2 regions of the Lysinibacillus sp. fkY74-1 genome follow, and region 2 is predicted to be linked to the other one. Evidence: riboswitches for the same ligand, from Rfam matches in the RefSeq annotation. Region 2 holds a riboswitch; the other holds the start of a gene.

The links. A riboswitch is a leader RNA that binds a small molecule or an ion and turns the genes downstream of it on or off. The one in region 2 is predicted to bind FMN.
Region 1: another riboswitch for FMN. It lies ahead of ACE1MS_RS05730 (ECF transporter S component); the one in region 2 lies ahead of ribE (riboflavin synthase).

Annotation. Positions count from the first base shown of each region.
Region 1 is NZ_CP170173.1:1,227,081-1,237,229, forward strand. Features, by position in the region: gene ACE1MS_RS05725 (RNA polymerase subunit sigma) at 1-1,180, shown strand, start outside; FMN riboswitch at 1,334-1,521, shown strand; gene ACE1MS_RS05730 (ECF transporter S component) at 1,741-2,328, shown strand; gene ACE1MS_RS05735 (sodium-dependent transporter) at 2,513-3,859, shown strand; gene glnA (type I glutamate--ammonia ligase) at 4,059-5,393, shown strand; gene ACE1MS_RS05745 (hypothetical protein) at 5,481-5,678, shown strand; gene ACE1MS_RS05750 (AraC family transcriptional regulator) at 6,270-7,133, shown strand; gene ACE1MS_RS05755 (pyridoxamine 5'-phosphate oxidase family protein) at 7,312-7,623, shown strand; gene ACE1MS_RS05760 (hypothetical protein) at 7,633-7,803, shown strand; gene ACE1MS_RS05765 (GNAT family N-acetyltransferase) at 7,849-8,355, opposite strand; gene ACE1MS_RS05770 (GNAT family N-acetyltransferase) at 8,491-9,261, shown strand; gene ACE1MS_RS05775 (Parvovirus coat protein VP1-like protein) at 9,297-9,560, opposite strand; gene ACE1MS_RS05780 (DUF418 domain-containing protein) at 9,744-10,149, shown strand, end outside.
Region 2 is NZ_CP170173.1:1,503,872-1,514,020, forward strand. Features, by position in the region: gene ACE1MS_RS07085 (YibE/F family protein) at 159-938, opposite strand; gene ACE1MS_RS07090 (YibE/F family protein) at 935-2,059, opposite strand; gene ACE1MS_RS07095 (ABC-F family ATP-binding cassette domain-containing protein) at 2,658-4,283, shown strand; partial or broken gene ACE1MS_RS07100 (IS5/IS1182 family transposase) at 4,572-4,850, shown strand; FMN riboswitch at 4,944-5,069, shown strand; FMN riboswitch at 5,187-5,312, shown strand; gene ribE (riboflavin synthase) at 5,493-6,131, shown strand; partial or broken gene ribB (3,4-dihydroxy-2-butanone-4-phosphate synthase) at 6,158-6,766, shown strand; gene ribH (6,7-dimethyl-8-ribityllumazine synthase) at 6,793-7,260, shown strand; gene ACE1MS_RS07120 (spore germination protein) at 7,411-8,874, shown strand; gene ACE1MS_RS07125 (GHKL domain-containing protein) at 9,118-10,149, opposite strand, start outside.

The DNA of each region.
Region 1 (10,149 bases), 280 kb from region 2:
GGCAGATGCTCGCTTGCAAGATAATATCCACCTTCAAGAAGCTATGCAAGAACCTATAGAAGATGAACCATCTCAACAGGAAGATCCTATCATTAAAAAGCCTGCGACAAAATCGAAGGTACGTAATATGCAGATTTTTATGAGTGTAGCCGCAGTCTTTGTGCTAACAATACTCGTTGGCACAGTATGGAAGAATAATCAAGGTGAACAAAAAGATCAAGCGAGTATGCCTGAAACAGCTCAGTATTCTACGATGCAAGATGATTCAGCGGCAAAGGAAGCGGCAACGCAGGATGAAATGCTGGATTCCAAAAGTATTGTCGCGGAGCATGAGCGCATTTTATCTTTACGTACCTCTGTCTACGAGGAGGATGTAAAGGATGCTGTCGTTTTCCGTATTGGTTTGGCAGGACGCGATGCGGAAAGTGTTCCTATGACGTATGTTATCCCAAATGAACGTGTGGCTACTGATTTTGGAGGAGAGAAGCCTTCTACCTTACGGATGTATGAAAAGTATGCTCCGCAAATTGACGAGGAGGCTAAAGGGTTTACAGAGTATCATCCTTATAAAGGTGAGCTGAAGGAGAAGGATGATAAGCTCATCCATGTCTTGCCAAAGGAAAATGACTATGATGTTGCCTCTGCTACAGTTAATGAATACAAAGGCACAATGGAAGATACCTTCTCGGACTCTGAATATTCCGAAGTAGAAATACAAAATGAAGATGGAACACCCTATGAGTTTTCTCAAGAAGGTGAGCCAAATCAAGCGATGTCTTTAACTAATGCCAAGCGTTATAATTATTACTTGTACCAAGATACTAATGGTGCAGAATATTTATCACCAGATTTCCGTCAAACTTTTGAGACAGTTACAGAAGCACTTACACAGATGAAAAATAAAAATGATGATGTCTATACATCCGTTGTGCCTGAAAATGTGACATACACAGTCAAAGAACAAGAGGAAGGTGTAGTTGTTACCTTTGATATTCCGCTTGATTTAACATCTATGGAACCAATACGAGCAACTCAATTAATTGAGGCCATGATGTTGACTGCTGCTAGCTTTAATCAGCAGCTACTTTTAGATAATGTTGTGCAAGAAAGCTGGGAAGGGTTTGATTTGAAGGGTTATTTACCAAAGCCAGTGGGACCAAATAAACAATTTTTACCATAGTCGAAGGAAGAATAAAAAAGAGAGGCATTCCCATATAGCGGGAATGCCTTTACTGTTTATAAAACATAGCAATTTAATCGGATTTTTTTGAGCAGAACTATTTACTTTTACTTCATAATTCATTATAGTAAAGCTGTAGTATAAAATAATATGATTCATCTTCGGGGCAGGGTGAAAATCCCGACCGGCGGTAATAGAGTGGTAAATCGCTAGTGAATTTATTCATTAGCTCGATTGATTTATTTTTAACTCTTCAGCCCGCGACCTGTGCGAATTTTCGCATGGCTGACTTGGTGGAATTCCAAGGCCGACAGTTAAAGTCTGGATGGGAGAAGATGAAGGTACGATCGTCATTCATTGTCATGAAATAAACTATGACCGAGCGCTTTTTTGTATGGCTTATTTAACGGTGCTCAAAAATTAGTTGATGAGGACGTTTATTCGTTATGCCTTTCTCCCTTATGCTTTATTAAACGCATAAGGGTTTTTTCATGAAACAATTGAAAGATCGTCACCTTTCTTCTTGCGAGATTGAATCAGCAAAGAGGAGAGAGCTTTCTATGAAGAAAAATGTCAAACTTCAATCGTTTATTACGATTGGCATGCTGAGCAGTATTTCGTTTTTATTAATGCTTTTTAATTTCCCAATTCCACCATTCCCAGCATTTTTAGAAGTGGATTTCAGTGATATGCCTGCCTTACTTGCAGCAATCACGATGGGACCTGTAGCTGGTATTTTAGTAGAGTTGTTTAAAAATGTGTTGGATTGGATTTTCTCAGGCACTCCAACAGGCGTTCCCGTAGGGCATATGGCTAATTTTGTAACAGGTATTTTATTTATATTGCCAGTAAGCTTTATTTTTAATCGCTTTAAAACAATTGCTGGTCTTGTTGGAGGTTTAGCAACGGGAACAGTTGTGATGGCAGTAGGAATGAGTATTTTAAACTATGCTGTATTTTTACCAATGTACACTTACTTTTTAGGTATGGAGCCTGTTGTAGGTGATTCATTATATAAAATGATTGTCGCTGGTATTTTACCATTTAATATTGTCAAAGGAATTTTATTAACGGGTATTATGGCGTTATTATTTACAACAATGCGTAAATGGATTGACCGCCAGCGTTCTATGTATATAACAAAATAAATTGTACTAAACCTTGAGTGAAGAACTCGAGGTTTTTTTTATGAGATGAAATGGTGGAAGGAAAATAGAAAAAGGTAATAGGTTGTCGAGATATCACTAGTTCTTTTTTAGTAATACCTAGTCGAGAACTCTATTTTCATGTAGAATTAGAGATGAGTTTAGAATGTTTGAGGAGTTTGAAGAGATGAGTGGAAAAAAAGGACAGTGGTCTAGTAAGTTAGGATTTATTTTAGCATCAGCGGGTGCTGCAATTGGACTAGGAGCGATTTGGAAGCTCCCGTATGTAACTGGGCAAAGTGGTGGAGGCGCGTTTTTCTTAATATTTGTGCTATTTACATTATTAATTGGGCTCCCGATGCTATTATCTGAATATATATTAGGGCGAGGTACGCAGTCTGAGGCAATCACTGCCTATAAAAAAATTGCTCCTACAAAGCAGGGGTGGGCATGGATTGGCCGAATGGGTGTTCTCGGATGTTTTTTATTACTAACATTTTATAGCGTTGTCGGGGGCTGGATTTTTATTTATAGTGGGCTAGGATTAACAGGTGCTGTCATTGACCCAGCTATTGATCCTGCAGAGCTATTTGGAAAAATAATTGGTACACCTTGGATTACGCTTGTAGGTTTAGCTTTGTTTACATTAGCAAATGTACTTGTTATTTCATTAGGAGTCCAAAATGGTATTGAAAAGGCAAATAAATGGATGATGCCATTGCTCTTTATTATGTTCATTGTCCTTGTGATACGTGCTGTCACATTAGATGGCGCCATGGAAGGGATAAAATTCTTTTTATGGCCTGATTTCTCGAATATTACAGGGAAATCTATATTAGAAGCTTTGGGGCAATCATTTTTTGGATTAGCAGTAGGATTTTCTTGTCTTGTTACATACAGTTCCTACCTCAAAAAAGATGTAAGTCTTCCGAATTCGGCAGGCTCCGTAGTTATGCTGACGGTACTGGTTTCATTTTTAGCCGGACTAGCCATTTTCCCGGTTGTTTTTGCTTTTGATTTAGAGCCGGCAGCTGGGCCGGGCTTATTATTTATGGTGCTACCAACAGCATTTAGCCAGATGCCGTTTGGGGAAGTATTTTTAGCGATGTTTTTATTATTGTTCTTATTTGCCACATTAACGTCTTCGTTTAGTTTATACGAGATTATTGTAGCGGCATTGATGGAAAATAGTCAAAAAACACGTCTTGTATGGACTTCATGTCTTGGTGTAGTCGTATTTCTCGCAGCCATTCCAGCATCCCTTTCCTCTAGCTTGTTAGCTGATGTATCGGTTTTTGGAAAGAACATATTTGATGCAACTGACTTTTTAGTATCTAACTTAATGCTACCATTGGGGAACTTGTTTATTGCTATTTTTATTGCCTATGTAGTGGATAAGGAATTTGTAAGAAGAGAACTGTTAATGGGAAGTCATATGGGACAGGGATATTATTCAGCCTACAGATTGTTAATGTTGATTATAGTACCTGTTGTCATTCTGGTAGTGTTCGTTAATATGCTTTTACAATATTAAAAAATAAAATATAAATTAGGTGTATCCATTTAGTAAATGGGTACGCCTTTTTTATGTATCGAAAATCAAGATGAATATATTCTAAAAAAACGATGTTATAAAACCTTACATGAATGTTGCTAAATTTTAAAAAATGATGTATTTTTAAAACAGTCATAAAAAAGTTGTGTTAATTAAATTTACATTGGAGTGGTGGAAAATGAAACATTATACAAAAGAAGGTATTATACGCCGAGTGAAGGAAGAAAATGTGAAGTTTATTCGCCTACAATTTACTGATATATTAGGTACGATTAAAAATGTAGAGATACCTGTGAGCCAATTAGAAAAGGCATTAGACAATAAAGTCATGTTTGATGGTTCTTCGATTGAAGGTTTTGTACGTATAGAGGAATCAGATATGTATTTAAGACCAGACTTTAATACATTTGTAATTTTTCCTTGGACAGCTGAAAAAGGTAAGGTGGCACGCTTTATTTGCGATATTGCAAGACCAGATGGAACACCTTTTGAAGGGGATCCACGATCTAATTTGAAGCGCGTTTTAAAGGAAATGGAGGAGTTAGGCTTCACTTCTTTTAACTTGGGACCAGAGCCAGAATTTTTCCTTTTCAAGCTGGATGAAAAAGGGCATCCGACACTTGAACTAAATGACAGCGGAGGATATTTTGACTTAGCTCCGACAGATTTAGGGGAGAATTGTCGCCGTGATATTGTTTTAGAACTGGAGGGGATGGGCTTTGAAATTGAAGCTTCTCACCATGAAGTTGCACCTGGACAGCATGAAATTGACTTTAAATATGCTAGCGCCATCGAAGCATGCGATAATATTCAAACATTTAAATTAGTCGTAAAAACGATTGCTGCACAGCATGGGCTACATGCAACATTTATGCCTAAGCCACTATTTGGAGTTAACGGCTCTGGCATGCATTTTAACCTATCGTTATTTGAAGGGGATAAAAATGCCTTCTATGACGAACACGCAGAACTTCAATTAAGCGCAACAGCTCGTAGCTTTATGGCAGGTATTATCCAGCATGTACATGGCTTTACTGCTATCACGAATCCACTGGTTAATTCTTATAAACGATTAGTTCCAGGCTATGAGGCCCCATGCTATGTTGCATGGTCTGCTCAAAACCGTTCGCCACTTATTCGTATTCCAGCAGCTCGAGGATTATCAACACGTATTGAGTTACGTTCAGTTGATCCTGCAGCAAATCCTTATTTAGCAATGGCTGTAATCTTAGCATCTGGACTTGACGGCATACGGAAAGATTTAACGCCTCCAGCAGCGGTAGATCGAAATATTTATAAAATGACAGGTCCAGAGCGTGAATTAAATGGTATTGATAGTCTACCATCTTCATTGGAACACGCATTAATTGAATTAGAAATGGATGCAGTTGTACGAGAAGCTCTAGGTGATCATATTTATGAAAAGTTTAATAGAGCCAAAGAAATAGAATGGGATAAATACCGTACACGGGTCCATAACTGGGAGCGTGAGGAATATTTAACGATGTACTAAAAAATATTGGAGCTTATTTTGCTCCAATATTTTTTTACTGACTTTGATACCCTTTTGAACTATCATGAAAGAAAAGGGGTGTGGGCAATGACACAAACGACTCAAGTTGTGACAATCCAAAACAACGATATTGTGCAATTTGAACATGATATTAATCGGGCTTTATTAGATTTGAGTTACTTTTTCATACTTGATATCAAGTACAATACCCTCTATATCGGCGAACAGACGGTCATCCATTCTGCCTTAATTATTTATCAGCATCAAGAAGAGAACAGCCAATAATTTTATATGAAAAAAATCGGTCATGTCGAGAGGCGTGACTTTTTTTATTGACATAAACATAAGAGAAATGGTCGATCTTTTAGGAATGTTAATGGTAGTAGTGCGACCTCATCTTTAGATTTCCATGCAATATCATACATTAATTTATTCAAGATTAAGAAGGGTCATTTGTCCGCCAATTATGATGGCTTCAAAGTAACAGACTTCTACAGCTGCATTAGATTTATCATCGATACTACCTGTAGCCTAATTCTTCGTATACTTCATGATTACAACATGCTTGGAAATTTCCCATTGCCCCCTTTTCATCTGAATTCTTTTCTTCCTCATTTGGTAAGATACGATGATGACACTCCTTGATTTAAGGACAAATAAAGGCCTTGTCCGTTATTATAAATATAATGGTTGTTTTTCGATAGTTAGTACAATGGATTTTAGTGGAGAAAGAGCGAAAATCGTATGTAAAGTAACGAAAATAGAAGGAGTGTTAGTGATGAAAAACTGCTTCTACACATACCTGTCCAAAGTTAGCATAAAAAGACAGGCTGGAAAGCATTAACTATTTTAAGATGGTATCAGGGAGTGAGAGCAATGAGTTGGATTGAGTCGATTCAAAAAGCCATTAATTTTATGGAAGATCATTTATTAGAAAACATAACGATTGAACAGATTGCACAGGAGGTTAATTCATCTGTCTTCCATTTTCAGCGAACGTTTGCGATTTTAACGGATATGTCCATTGCGGATTATCTACGACGGAGGAGATTAACATTAGCGGCTCAGGAATTAATGGATACAGATCAAAAAATAATCGATCTCGCCTACAAGTATGGCTATGAAACTCCTGAAGCTTTTACAAAAGCGTTTCGTAAACAGCATTATGTAACGCCGAGTGAAGCGAGAAAGAGGCAAGGACCACTAAAATCATACAATCGCCTGGTGATTCAGGTAAGCTTGAAGGGAGCAGAACCAATGAAGTATAAAATCGTAGAAAAAGATAAGTTTCAAGTTGTTGGGGTGAAAAGAACGTACAACTGCCAAGACGGAGAAAACACTCGGGAAATTCCATTGTTTTGGCAGGAAATCAATGAGAGTGGCTTCGATCATCAGCTATATCAATTAAATAATGGCAACATCAATGGAGTATTAGGTGTTTGTGTACCAAATACAAACCAAGGACAACAGGGCTTCATTGATTACTGGATTGCTACAAATCATGTAGGTGATGTGGGAGAGGATCTATTAACGATGGAAGTACCTGCATCAAAGTGGGTTGTGTTTGAGGTGCACGGGCCAATGCCAGATGCTATGCAAAATACGTGGAAACAAATATATTCAGAGTGGTTCCCCTCCAATCCATATGAGCCAGCAGGAACGGCTGAGCTTGAAGTGTACCCAGAAGAGGATGCGTATAGCCCGGATTCATACTCAGAAATTTGGATTCCAATTAAATAGCGTTAAAGTAATAAAGCCAAGAATGCTAAACGAGTGCATTCTTGGCTTTACTTATGCGCGAAAGGAAAACTATTCTTTTTTTAGATACCGTAAAGATGTAAATGAAATATATGTTTTGAGATTAACGTTTTTATTTTTATCGTACTATATTTTGATGAGGGGGTTAACGATAAGAGATATGATTCAAAACAAACGTGTAGAAATTTCTAAAAATGAAGCACGGCAATTTTGGAAGATGGGGAAAGTCGCGTATGTTGCGACAGTTGATGAGGAAGGATATCCTTATGTAATTCTATTTGTTTATGTGTATGAAGGAAATGATAAACTTTATTTGCATATTGGTAATATTCTAGAAAGCCATTTTTGGTCCAATATTAAACAAAACCCTAAAATCAGTATAGAAGTAAGTGAAATGGGCGATTTACACCCAGGGAAAAAATATTCTTACCAATCTGCACTTGTCTACCAAAGTGTAGTGCTATTTGGATAAGTTGTAAGAATGGAAGAGGAGTCAAAGAAGGAATGGTTCTTTGATGCGCTTTTAGAGAAGTATGGTAATCCTGAATGGATATTTGAAAAAGAGGGCTATCCAATTATGCCTAAAATAGAATTATTCAAAGTACAAATAGAAAAGTTAACGGGGAAAATTAATCACGGCATGTATCACTAAGCAAAAAGCTAAGAATGATTAGATAACCATTCTTAGCTTTTTATATTACTCTCTACATAGTACATATACTTGTAAATTTTTTTCAGTGCTATCGTAGCCCTGCAAAATAAAATTCAATTTCTGTAAGACTCTGATGGAATTGATATTCGCCGCATCGACCTTTGCTATAATTGTCGACATGTCCAAATGTGTAAAAGCTACATGGATTAAAGCGATGATACCTTCTGTGGCGTAGCCTTTGCCCCAATGAGTCTTCGCCAAGTCATAGCCAATTTCTGCGGTAGCATTATCGTAATCCACGTTATTAAATCCACAGGAGCCAATGATATGATTACTTGTCAATTCAATGATGGAATAGCGAATGGCACGATGTTCATTAGCTAATTGATTTAGTAATTCAATCATGTCTAGCGCCTGTTCTTCGTGTGTAAAGCTTGAGATATTCATAAATTTCGTCACAGAAGGATCTGACCAAATCGACCATAAACTTTTAGCGTCAGCATTAGCTACTTTTCGTAATAATAATCTTTCCGTGTTCATACATTCAATCAATACTTTTACCTCCAAGATTTTAATGATGTTGGATGAAAAATATTGCTATCTGTGCATAATTCAGTCCCTTCAAATAAATCTATATTTTATTATAGAAGATAAGGTACATAATGCCAATAAAAAGGGGGAAACATCGTGATAAAAGTTACAGTTAATCATTATCCGAGCATTAAACGAAATATTAAAAGGGCTCCAACATTTGTTTATAGTGTTCTCGATCAATTAATAGAAGGAACAGTTTATACAGATACAACTTTATTTCAAACGCTATTAATACATACAAAATCAGGAATTTATTTTGTATATGGTAATTCAACTACTAGTGAAATTGATTGTCAGCTTTCCGCCTGTCTCGAGCAATCTATAAAGCAAGGGGAGCGTTTTACCTTATTTTCATATTCAGAGCAATGGAATACTAAAATTGAACAACTGCTAAAAGGACAGCTAAGAAAACTAGAACGCTATACATTTACATTTAATAAAAGCTTGTATGATGGTAGAGATGAGCAAAAAGTATCGAATTTTTATATGATGTCAATTACTCGACATCATATAAAAAAAGCGATGGAGTTCACCCATGCTTACTATGATGAATATTGGGATTCTACAGCTAATTTCCTGACAAATGGATTTGGTTTTTGTTTATTACATAAAGAGCAAATCATTAGTGAAGCTGTCTCTATTTTTACATCAAACGAATATGCGGAAATTGATATTATGACAGATTCGAATTTTAGAGGTCAGGGATTGGCTAGTTTGATGGCGACAACATTTATCAATCATTGTTTGGCCAACGAGCTAAAGCCTTGTTGGGATTGTGATGTTACAAATAAAGCATCCATTTACTTAGGTACGAAGCTGGGCTTTACCGATCCACTAAAATATGCGATTTATACAAAAAAATAGCCCACGTTGTTTTCAAAACACCGTGAGCTTCGTTGTTAAAAGAAACGATTGCGTAGTTCGAATACTTGATAAAATAGTCTAGCATCTCTCGCCATCTTATTGGGTGTATGCATGTGAGGTCTGAGGCATTGCTGAAACAGTTCATCACAATATCTTATGCTACCGTAACGATCATAACATTCATCATGTAGTTTACAGCAGCTATCCACCGCATTCGTGGGCTCACCTGGTCCCGAGCAACCAGGTCCGCAGTATCGATAGCCAGGATAACAAAAACCAAATTTACGATTTCTTTTCATGGGAGAAACCTCTCTTCTGCTATGTTCTTACTATAAAGTATGTTATTTTTTTCGAGAGAATCGGATAAAAAACTATTAAGTTAATCTTTTGATTTGTAAGGTTCCTGTAAGCTTTAAAAAAAATAGCTGTAAGGATGAAGAGTTATGCTAGCTATAGCATAAAAGATAAGGAGTTAGTTGAACATGAATCCATCCGTTACAAAAAAAGAACGAATTCTTTCCTTGGATATTATTCGAGGATTAGCTTTATTTGGCATTTTATTTATTAATGTAGGCGCCTATCAGGTCATTATAGAAGGCGGACCTATACCTGATTATAGTGGCATCAATGGAGTGATCGATTCACTTATTGATATTTTTATTGAAAAGAAATTCTTTTCAATCTTTTCCTTCCTATTCGGTGTTGGCTTTTATATTTTTGCTTCCCGGGCAGAAGCACGTGGGGATAAACCAAAATGGCGCTTTGCAAGACGTTTATTTGCATTATTGATAATCGGTATCATTCATATTTTCTTGTTTTGGGGTTCGATTTTAGCCATTTATGCAGTCATTGGATTTTTATTGCTACCATTTTACTCTGCGAAAATTT
Region 2 (10,149 bases):
GACACCCTCTATAGCTACCTAATTCTTTTTGTGTTTTATGTTAGGGCTAATACAAATTTGCATACCATTTTAGGTGTGTTGTACGTTTCAAACCATAAAGGCAAAGAGGTACTCACTTTATCTCCAGTACTTATCACGACAAAGTGATAGTTCTGTTTTTATGGGAGAGAGCTATTCTTTTTTTGTCGTGTTTTTACTAAATAATAAGCATTGACGGAGGAGGCAATAGGAATAATTAGTGCAATGCCGATGCCTGCGCAAAAAATTGTCATCATTTCCGCACTAAAGACTTTGGAATTGACGATTTCGCCAATCGAATAAGAGAGATCCTTAAACCATATCAATAAACTTAAATAGCCACCAAAGAAAGCAAAAAATAAAGTATTTGTATCGGTTCCTAAAATGTCTCTCCCAATACTTATTCCAGATGTAAAAAGTGTCTTTCTACTGATTGAAGGATTGCGATAAAAAATCTCATGCATAGAGGTAGCAATGGAAATGGCAACATCCATAATGGCACCTATCGTACTCATAATAATGACCGATGCACCAATCTGCACGAAATTAACACCGATATAGAGAGAAAAGATACTTATTTCTTCTGTTGATTCTTCGCCAAATCCTTGAATCATGGCCTTTTTCGTTATAAACGTAATAAAAAGCAATAAAACAACAATCGTTACCATTGTCGAAATAAATGCAGTAATGGTTTTACTATTTGTTTTATTAATATAAAACAAACTAATGCAACTGATGACAGTACAAGCAATAAACGTTAGAATAATAGGGCTGTTTTTAGGGTTTGTCATGAGGAAAATGGTCACGAAGAGAACAGCAAAATTTAAAAATAAAGAAAGAAACGAGCGTAGGCCTTGCTTACCTCCAACTACCACCATCAATAAACATAAAATAATTGCCAAAACAACGATAACATTCATTCTTTAACCCTCTTTCGATTAATAAAAAAAATAGCTGTATATTGACTGATAGGTATTGTCAGGACTACTCCAATACCCCCTGCAAGGGCACGAGCTAGCTCTAATGAAAGATTCAAGGATAGAGTGAGTCCTAATGTAGATGAATTTTTCAAATAGAGGATGACCATTGGTATGGAGCCACAAATATACGCGAAGAATAGAATGCTTGTAATGGTACCCATAATGTCTTTTCCAATCTCCTGACCAGATGCCTTTAAAGCTTGTAAAGAAATACGAGAGTCTTGTTCATATAGGGCGTAAATAGAAGAGGACATAGTAATCGCGACATCCATAACAGCCCCAAGTGAACCAATGAATAAACCAGCCATAAAAACAGTTCGGTAGGGACGTGTTAAAAATTGCATTTCCTCATAGCGTAGGCCGCTTTCTCCCGTCAACCACATCACAGCAGAGCTAATACTAAGGGCTATGATTGTCCCTAAAAGAGTAGCTACAATGGCTGCATATGTTTTCGTATTCAATCCACTAATCAGTAACAATGAAATAACAGTAAATAATAGGACACACACACCACTGATGAATAATAAATTGAGGCTGCCATGCTTTACGTAAAGGTCTAATGCAAATGTTAAAATACTGGCATTTACGACTAAGCTAATAATGGCAAATAAACCTTGTCTTTTTCCGATGATGAGTAGCGCAAAGATAAAAGTCCAAGTGATAATCATGATTGTTTGATCTCGTTTCAAATCGAGAATGGTCCCCGTTAAATCTGACTGTGTCGAATGTGCATCTATTGCGACAAAAATTTCATTGCCTTCAAAGTATTCTTGATCAAAGGCTCCAGACGAAGAGTAGTCATTCATCAAATCAATTATTTGTCCTTTGTGCTGCCCATTTTTAAGTACAGCCTTAATTTGCTGCGTATACAAAGTATCGTCATTGTCGTACATGTCTGTTAGAGGCTTTGATTCTACCACTTTGACATTCAATATTTCAGCAATCGGTCGATCATAAAACTGTTCATTATGATGAACGAAAAAGATCGATATTCCGCAGCCGAGTATTAATAGGGCAGAGAAAATACGTTGTTTAATTGTTAAGTTTCTTAAAAATTGCAAGGGAATGACCTCCTAGTGGACTGAATAGTCACTTGTACAGGAACGATTTTAACAATAGTAAGTTCCGATATATTATTAAGTGTAACGATAGGCGTGCCATATTCCAAGGCATATAAGAATAAGAACGTGAGAGGACATTTGTAATCTAGAAAGATTTATGGTAGATTAGTGGATACTATAAAATCGAAGGGAGGACGAAGTAATGGGAACTGTTTGTGCAAAAGGTTTAACTGAAATAGTGGTGAAATCTTACAATCTTTGTGGAGGTTTGCTGGCAAAGGGAGAAGTATGCCCTTTTTTAAGCAAATTTCATATCGATGCAGGTTCCGGTTGCTTCTAGCCTTCTTTAAAACTGATAGTATCCAATCAAATGAGATGTATAGATACAAAAACGCCGGTTCTTAACGGCGTTTTTTTGTTTAATAGTAAAATTTAACATGCCCTCTTGTTCATAGGAGGGGTGGAAGGTGCCGTTTTATGACGGCACCTTTTTTGTGTTTGAAAGGAGTGAAAAGTGATGTGTAACCTTATATGTCCATTTATTTCTTGAGCGATTAGCTTATTAGTAATGGATAAAATAAATAAGGAGATGGAAAAAATGATACTTCAATTAAATGGAATTAGTAAGAGCTACTTGGGAGAGCCCATTCTTTCTAACATAACGATGAAAATGGAACGTGGCGATCGGATTGGACTTATAGGTGTAAATGGAGCTGGAAAATCCACGCTACTAAAGATGATTGTAGGGGATATTCCTTATGATGAAGGCGATATTTATAGGGGGAAAGGAATTAAACTAGGTTATTTGCAACAGGATAGTGGATTGCAGCCAGACCATACGATTTGGACTGAAATGCTTGGGGCATTTACGGAGCTTCTAGAGGTTGAAAAGGAACTTCGAGAGTTGGAAATGCAGATGAGTGAGTCTTCTTATCTAAATGCCCCTGAAAAGCTGGAACAAGTGATGCAGAGATATGCTAGCAAATCCGATTGGTTTTCACAACAGGGAGGCTATGACATCGAGGCAAAAATAAATAGTATGTTAAATGGGATGGGCTTTAGTAGTACACCGACAGACACACTTATCGAATCATTAAGTGGTGGTCAGAAAACTAGACTGGCACTTGCTAAAATTTTATTAACGCAGCCGGATTTGTTACTGTTAGATGAACCGACCAACCATTTGGATTTTGCGACTTTAAATTGGCTGGAAAGTTATTTACGTGGCTATCAAGGGGCCATTCTTGTTATTTCACATGATCGTTACTTTTTAGATGCCCTTGTCCATGAGATTTATGAGATTGAACGTACTCATGGAACAAAATACAGCGGTAACTATTCTAAGTATGTGGAAAGCAAGACTAAAGATCGTGAACTGCTGGAGAAGAAATATACGATGCAGCAGCAGCAAATCACAAAAATGGAGGATTATATTCAACGGAATATTGCTATGGCTACTTCCTCAAAAAGTGCCAAGAACAAAAGGAAACAGCTTGAACGGATAGAACGTCTTGAAAAGCCGCACAAGAATCAAAAACATGCACAAATGACATTTGCTACTGATAAGAATTCACATAAAGAAGTACTGAAGGTAAAGGACCTAGCACTCTCCTATCAGTTACATGCGGGCAGAAAAATATTAATGGAAGATATTGAATTTTCATTATATAGAGGCGAACGGGTCGCATTAATAGGCCCAAATGGTGTTGGAAAATCAACGTTATTGAAGGCATTGTTACATGAATTAACTCCGGATCGTGGCGTTATTGCATGGGGAAATGGTGTGACAATAGGTTATTATGATCAGGAGCAAGAGTCATTACATCCTAATCATACAATATTACAAGAGGTATGGGGTACCTTCCCTTCGATGGAAGAGGCAAGAATACGGACAGTGCTTGGTAATTTTTTATTTACGGGAGAAGATGTCTTTAAAAAGATAGCCTCCCTTAGCGGTGGAGAAAAAGCGCGTGTAGCCTTAGCAAAGCTAATTTTGCAAAAAGCAAATGTACTTATAATGGACGAACCGACCAATCATCTTGATTTATTTAGCAAGGAAGTATTGGAGAAGGCGCTTTTGCAATTTGATGGCACATTATTATGCATTTCTCATGATCGTTATTTTCTTAATAAGCTAGCAAATAAATTACTAGCATTATCTCCAACTGGTGTGACCGCCTTTTCAGGAAATTATAATGATTATGTTCAAAAGTTAAGTCATTAAAGGACTAAGAAGCCACCTCTATAGTAAGAGGTGGCTCAGACTGTAGACAAACTCAAAAAATTTGAGAGTTTGACTACAGTCTTTTTTCTTTTACAATAAAATAAAGTAAAGCCGTTGATTTTCACTACAGGCGGACGCTTTCCGCGGGCGGGGTCGAGCTGCTTCCCTCGCTTCGCTCAGTCCAGGATCTCGACTTTCCCGCTTTTCCCGCAGGAGTCGCCGCCCTTCGTTCCCATCAACTTCTACATAGGGTATTGAAAAGTAAATTCTCCATGTAGACTATATATTTATTTGTTAGAGAATCAAATGTTGCCTGTTCTTCCATATACACGTCCTAAAATGAAAGATGGATTCTTCCGAAAGCATGAGTATATATGACGGGCATTATTATTGTTACCTTTGAAACAAGGGCAGATATTGAAGTATGCGACAACGACGAAGGAAGGATATCGCCAATATAAATCGAATCCTTTGATTTGTGCGAAGTGTCCAAGCCTTTCCTAATGTACAGAAAGTAAGCATCATCAAAAACTCATTCAACGTCATATTTGGGCGTCGTATGTGGAGCTATAGTAAGGGGTGGCACCTTTTTTAAAAAATACAGACAGAAGTATAGATAATATAATTAAATAGTGTTATCGTAAGAACTAGCTAAATAAAATGATCCTTCGGGGTAGGGTGAAATTCCCAATCGGCGGTGATGAAGTCATTCAAAGTCCGTGAGCGCAAGCTGATTTGGTGCAAATCCAAAACCGACAGTAACAGTCTGGATGGGAGAAGGGTATAAGTGCGAGCTTTTTAAATTCAATGTAATTTAAAAGGTCTATTTGATTATGCATTTATTACACTACTTCCCGCAAACTTGTAGGGAAGTTTTTTATTTAGCCAATCAATTGAATAGAAGATGTTCTTCGGGGTAGGGTGAAATTCCCAATCGGCGGTGATGAAGTTATTCAAAGTCCGTGAGCGCAAGCTGATTTGGTGCAAATCCAAAACCGACAGTGATAGTCTGGATGGGAGAAGAACAAATAAGATACTAGTCTATGGAAAAAATGTATATCCAAGTAGGCTTATTTATTGATGTCTTATACTCCCAAAACCCCTTTGTGAAAGGGGTTTTTCTTTTTATAGAAGCTTCAGAAGGGAGACGGATAGAAAAGAAAGAGTGACGGATAAAAGCTACGTAAATGAGTGAAAGCAGGTGAAGAAATGTTTACAGGTATTGTAGAGGATATTGGCACTATTAAAGCCTTGCAAAGCAATAAGAACAGTATGAAAATCACTGTTCACTCTTCAAAAGTTACAGAAGATGTAAGGCTAGGGGACAGTATAGCCGTCAATGGAGTTTGTTTAACGGTGACCCATTTTACGAATCAAGAGCTGACGATGGATGTCATGCCTGAAACCGTCAAAGCTACAAATTTACATCAGCTTGCAGTAGGCGATCCGGTTAATTTGGAGCGTGCTATGCCTGCGAACGGGCGATTTGGTGGTCATTTTGTTGCTGGCCATGTTGATGCAGTTGGGAAAATTTTACGAAAGCGTCCAGTCGCTAACGCGGTCTATATTGATATCGAATTGTCTGAGGAACTAACAAGTTTCTGTATTCCAAAGGGCTCCATAACGATTGATGGCACAAGCTTAACAATCTTTCATGTTGAATCGAATTATGTCACTATTTCACTGATTCCTCATACTTACAAGGAAACAATTTTAGGCATGAAAAAAATTGGCGCATTCGTCAATATTGAAACAGATTTAGTAGGTAAGTATATTGTAAACCAATTGAAGAACGGGCAAGACAAGTCTATGATAACAAGAGATTATTTGGCACGGCATGGTTTTTAAGATCACATAATAAGGAGATGACAAGAGTGCTACATGCAATTGAAGATGCCATAGAGGATTTAAAACAAGGGAAAGTGATTGTCGTGGTGGATGATGAAGATCGGGAAAATGAGGGGGATCTTCTTGCACTTGCTGAATATATCACTCCTGAAACGATTAACTTTATGGCGACTTATGGGAGAGGTTTAATTTGTACGCCGATTTCGCAGGAGCTAGCACATAAGCTAGAACTGCACCCAATGGTTCAGCATAATACGGATAACCATCAAACAGCATTTACCGTAAGTATCGACCATATAGACACAACAACAGGGATTAGTGCCTTTGACCGGGCTTTCACTATACAAAAGATGCTGAAGTCTCAAGCAAAAAACACTGATTTTCGTCGGCCAGGACATATTTTTCCATTAATCGCAAAGGATAACGGTGTCTTAGAGCGAAGAGGCCATACGGAGGCGACCATTGATTTAGCTAAGCTTTGTCATAGTATTCCTGCTGGGGTGATTTGTGAAATCATGGGAGACGATGGTCACATGATGCGCTTTGAAGAACTGACAAAGTATGCAGCACATCATGGTTTAAAAATGATTTCCATTGAGGCGTTAGCCGCTTATCGTAGCCAAACATTAACAACAAACTACTAACAAAGGAGTTATAAAAAATGGGTCAAACATTTGAAGCACAATTAATAGGAACGGATTTAAAAATTGCAGTAGTTGTAGGTCGATTCAATGAGTTTATTACAAGCAAATTATTAGATGGAGCAATGGATGGGTTAAAGCGACATGGTGTTGATGAAGCATCTATTGATGTTGCATGGGTGCCTGGAGCTTTTGAGGTGCCTTTTATTGCGAAACAATTAGCAGAGACAAAAAAATATGATGCGATTATTGGTTTAGGAACGGTTATTCGCGGTTCTACAACACATTATGATTATGTATGTAATGAGTCGGCAAAAGGTATAGCAAATGTATCGTTAACGACCAATGTGCCAGTTATTTTCGGTATTGTTACAACAGAAAATATTGAACAGGCGATTGAACGTGCGGGGACAAAATCAGGTAATAAAGGGTATGATTCGGCAATATCGGCAATTGAGATGGCGAATCTACAAAAAATGATTGGCTAAGAACATACTGAATAGGTTATCACCGTACTGGTTGCTTGAATAATTTTTATATCCATGGGAAAAATATGCCTAAGTATATTTATTAAACGTCCAAGTTTTCATAAATGTACTAAATTTGAGCAGGCTCAGTAGGAGATGAGAAGTATTTCAATGGAACAAATGATGAATTTGAAAATGTTGAAATCACTATTTCAACGCTCTGCTGATGTGATATTCCAACAGTATAAATTTCAGCAACATACCGTCCATATGATAACCTGTGACGCCATGATAGACGAAGAACTTCTTCAAACCGTTGTAGTCGAACGTGTCCAATCCTTATTTAATAGTGGTTCTGATGAAACGTTAGAAGAACTAATTGAACAGCATCTTCATGTTCCTTATTTACAAAAGGTCATGAAGAAAGAGGATATTATTACAAGAGTCTATAAAGGCCACGTCTTATTATATTTTGAGGAAGATCACTTGATTTATTCCAGTGATATTTCAAATAGACCTAATCGTGAGCCTGGGGAAACAACGCTTGAATTAGTTGTGAAAGGGCCAAGAGATGATTTTATTGAAGATGTATTTATTAATATAGCTTTACTACGAAAACGTTTACCTACAAATTCATTTAGTGTAGAAACATTAGAGATTGGTCAACGCTCTAAAACAACGGTAGCTGTGTTATATATGGAAGACATTGTGAATTTGAATATGCTAGAACAAATCCGTTTACAATTACAAAAAATTGATACAGATATTGTCGTTAATGGCGATTTGCTGATGGAGGCAATTGAACAAACGGCTAAAGTTCTCCCTAGACATGATTATACGGGAAGACCAGATTTTGCTCTTCAGGCATTAATGAGAGGACGAATACTAATAATGATCGATGGCGTTTCGTATGCCATGATTATTCCGGCCAATATTATGCTGCTCTTTAAAACATCTGAGGACAATGAATATCCCATCATCGTTAGTTCAATGGAACGGGTGCTCCGAATATTTGGAATACTGATCAGTATGTTACTTCCTGGTTTTTGGCTTGCCGTAACCACCTATCATCAAGAACAGCTTCCATATCTTCTTCTTGCGACAGTGGTCGAGTCAAGAACCGGATTACCATTTCCGACAATACTTGAAATAATGATGATGCTTTTTATGTTTGAAATGTTTCGCGAGGCCAATTTGCGTTTGCCTAGTGCGATTAGTGGTTCAATCAGTGTGGTGGGAGGATTAATCATTGGAGATGCTGCGATTAAAGCTGGTGTGACAAGCCCTTCGATGATTGTTATCATTGCGATTTCAAGTATTGCTGCATTTACACTAGTCAATCAAGCCTTTGTGACAGCAATGAGTATTTTCCGATTAATCATCATTTTATTTTCAGCTTTTTTGGGTCTGTTTGGATTTTTTATTTCAGTCTTTTTTATTATCCTTTATGCAGCAAATATGCGTGTTTTAGGTGTGCCCTATATAAATTTTAGTGCTGATTACGATAAGGGGGATATCGGCAAGTCCTTGCTACGTCTATCGCCAAAGAGCTATAGTCTACGACCACCATTCTTAAAACCACAAGATCGGACACGAACAGCTACTAAAAAGGCAAAAAAAAATCAGGGTGTCTGACCGTTGACTAATATTTGGCTGTAGACAAGCTCAAAAGGTTTTTTTCTTTCTTTTTCATGGAAATAACATGAGGCCGTTGGTTTTCATTACGGAAGGGGTCTAGCCGCATCTCTTGCTCTTTCCGAAAAAGTTGTTATGCCGTGCTGTACTTCTATTACTATGCGTACGAGGATGAGAAAAAACAAAGGCCATTGAGAATCATTTTCTCAATGGCCTTTGTCTAATGGTCTCTACATTTTGTAGCTATTTGAACGGAATATGGACGATGGCAGTCGTTTCAAGATGTTTCGATGATTCAATTGAAATATCTCCATGATATTTATGGACAATTTCTTTCACGATAAATAAACCTTGCCCTCGGATTTTACCATTTTCATGCTTTTTCGTAGAGAATCCTTGTTTAAAGATTTGATTCTCATCTACAATATTCGGTCCTGTATTCGTAATTTTAAATTCATATTGTGTTTCATTTGCTTGACAACAAATCATAATTTTACGTTGCCCCTCAGGCAATTCATTGGCAGCATCAATCGCATTGTCAATTAAGTTCGATAGAATCTTGATTAAATCTGTCGTTTTAATTTTATTAAAGTCGCCCTGAGAGATGGTAAAATCCATATCAATATTATGATTCTGTGCAGTTAGCTTTTTTGTTTGTAATAATATGGATAAACCTGGATGATCAATATTTAATTTTAAAGATTTAATCGCTTGTACTTCTTTAGACAGTGATGCTAAATATTGTTTTGCTTGATCTGTTTTTTCTAATTGTAAAAGGCCATGTAAAACTTGAATATGGTTCGTGAAATCATGACGTAACGAAGACACCGAGGTAATCAACGTTTTGATTTCTGCTTGGTAAGTATCTTCTGTAGCGCCTACTTCCTTCGCTACCTCTTTTTGGTACCATCTTTGTAAAAATAAAAAAGAACCAGCAACAATTAAAATAAAGACACCATTGAAAATAAAAATAAATAGGTTATCTTCAATGACTTTTCCTTTAATACCATTTAAAGTATCTGCGCTTATATCAATACCTAGATAACCAATTATTTTGCCTGTATCATCTTTAATGGGCGCACCAACAGATAAATAAGAACCGTGGACTGAATCATGGATTACCTCTGTAACATAGGTTTCACCATGATAGGCTTTTTCTACTTGTTGAGCAGGAACAGTACAAACCTCACCTATTTCAAATCCTTTTTTTAGTTCACTCGGCATACCCATTACCATTGCTTTTGATACTTTTGGGTTATCCACCTGTAATGTATA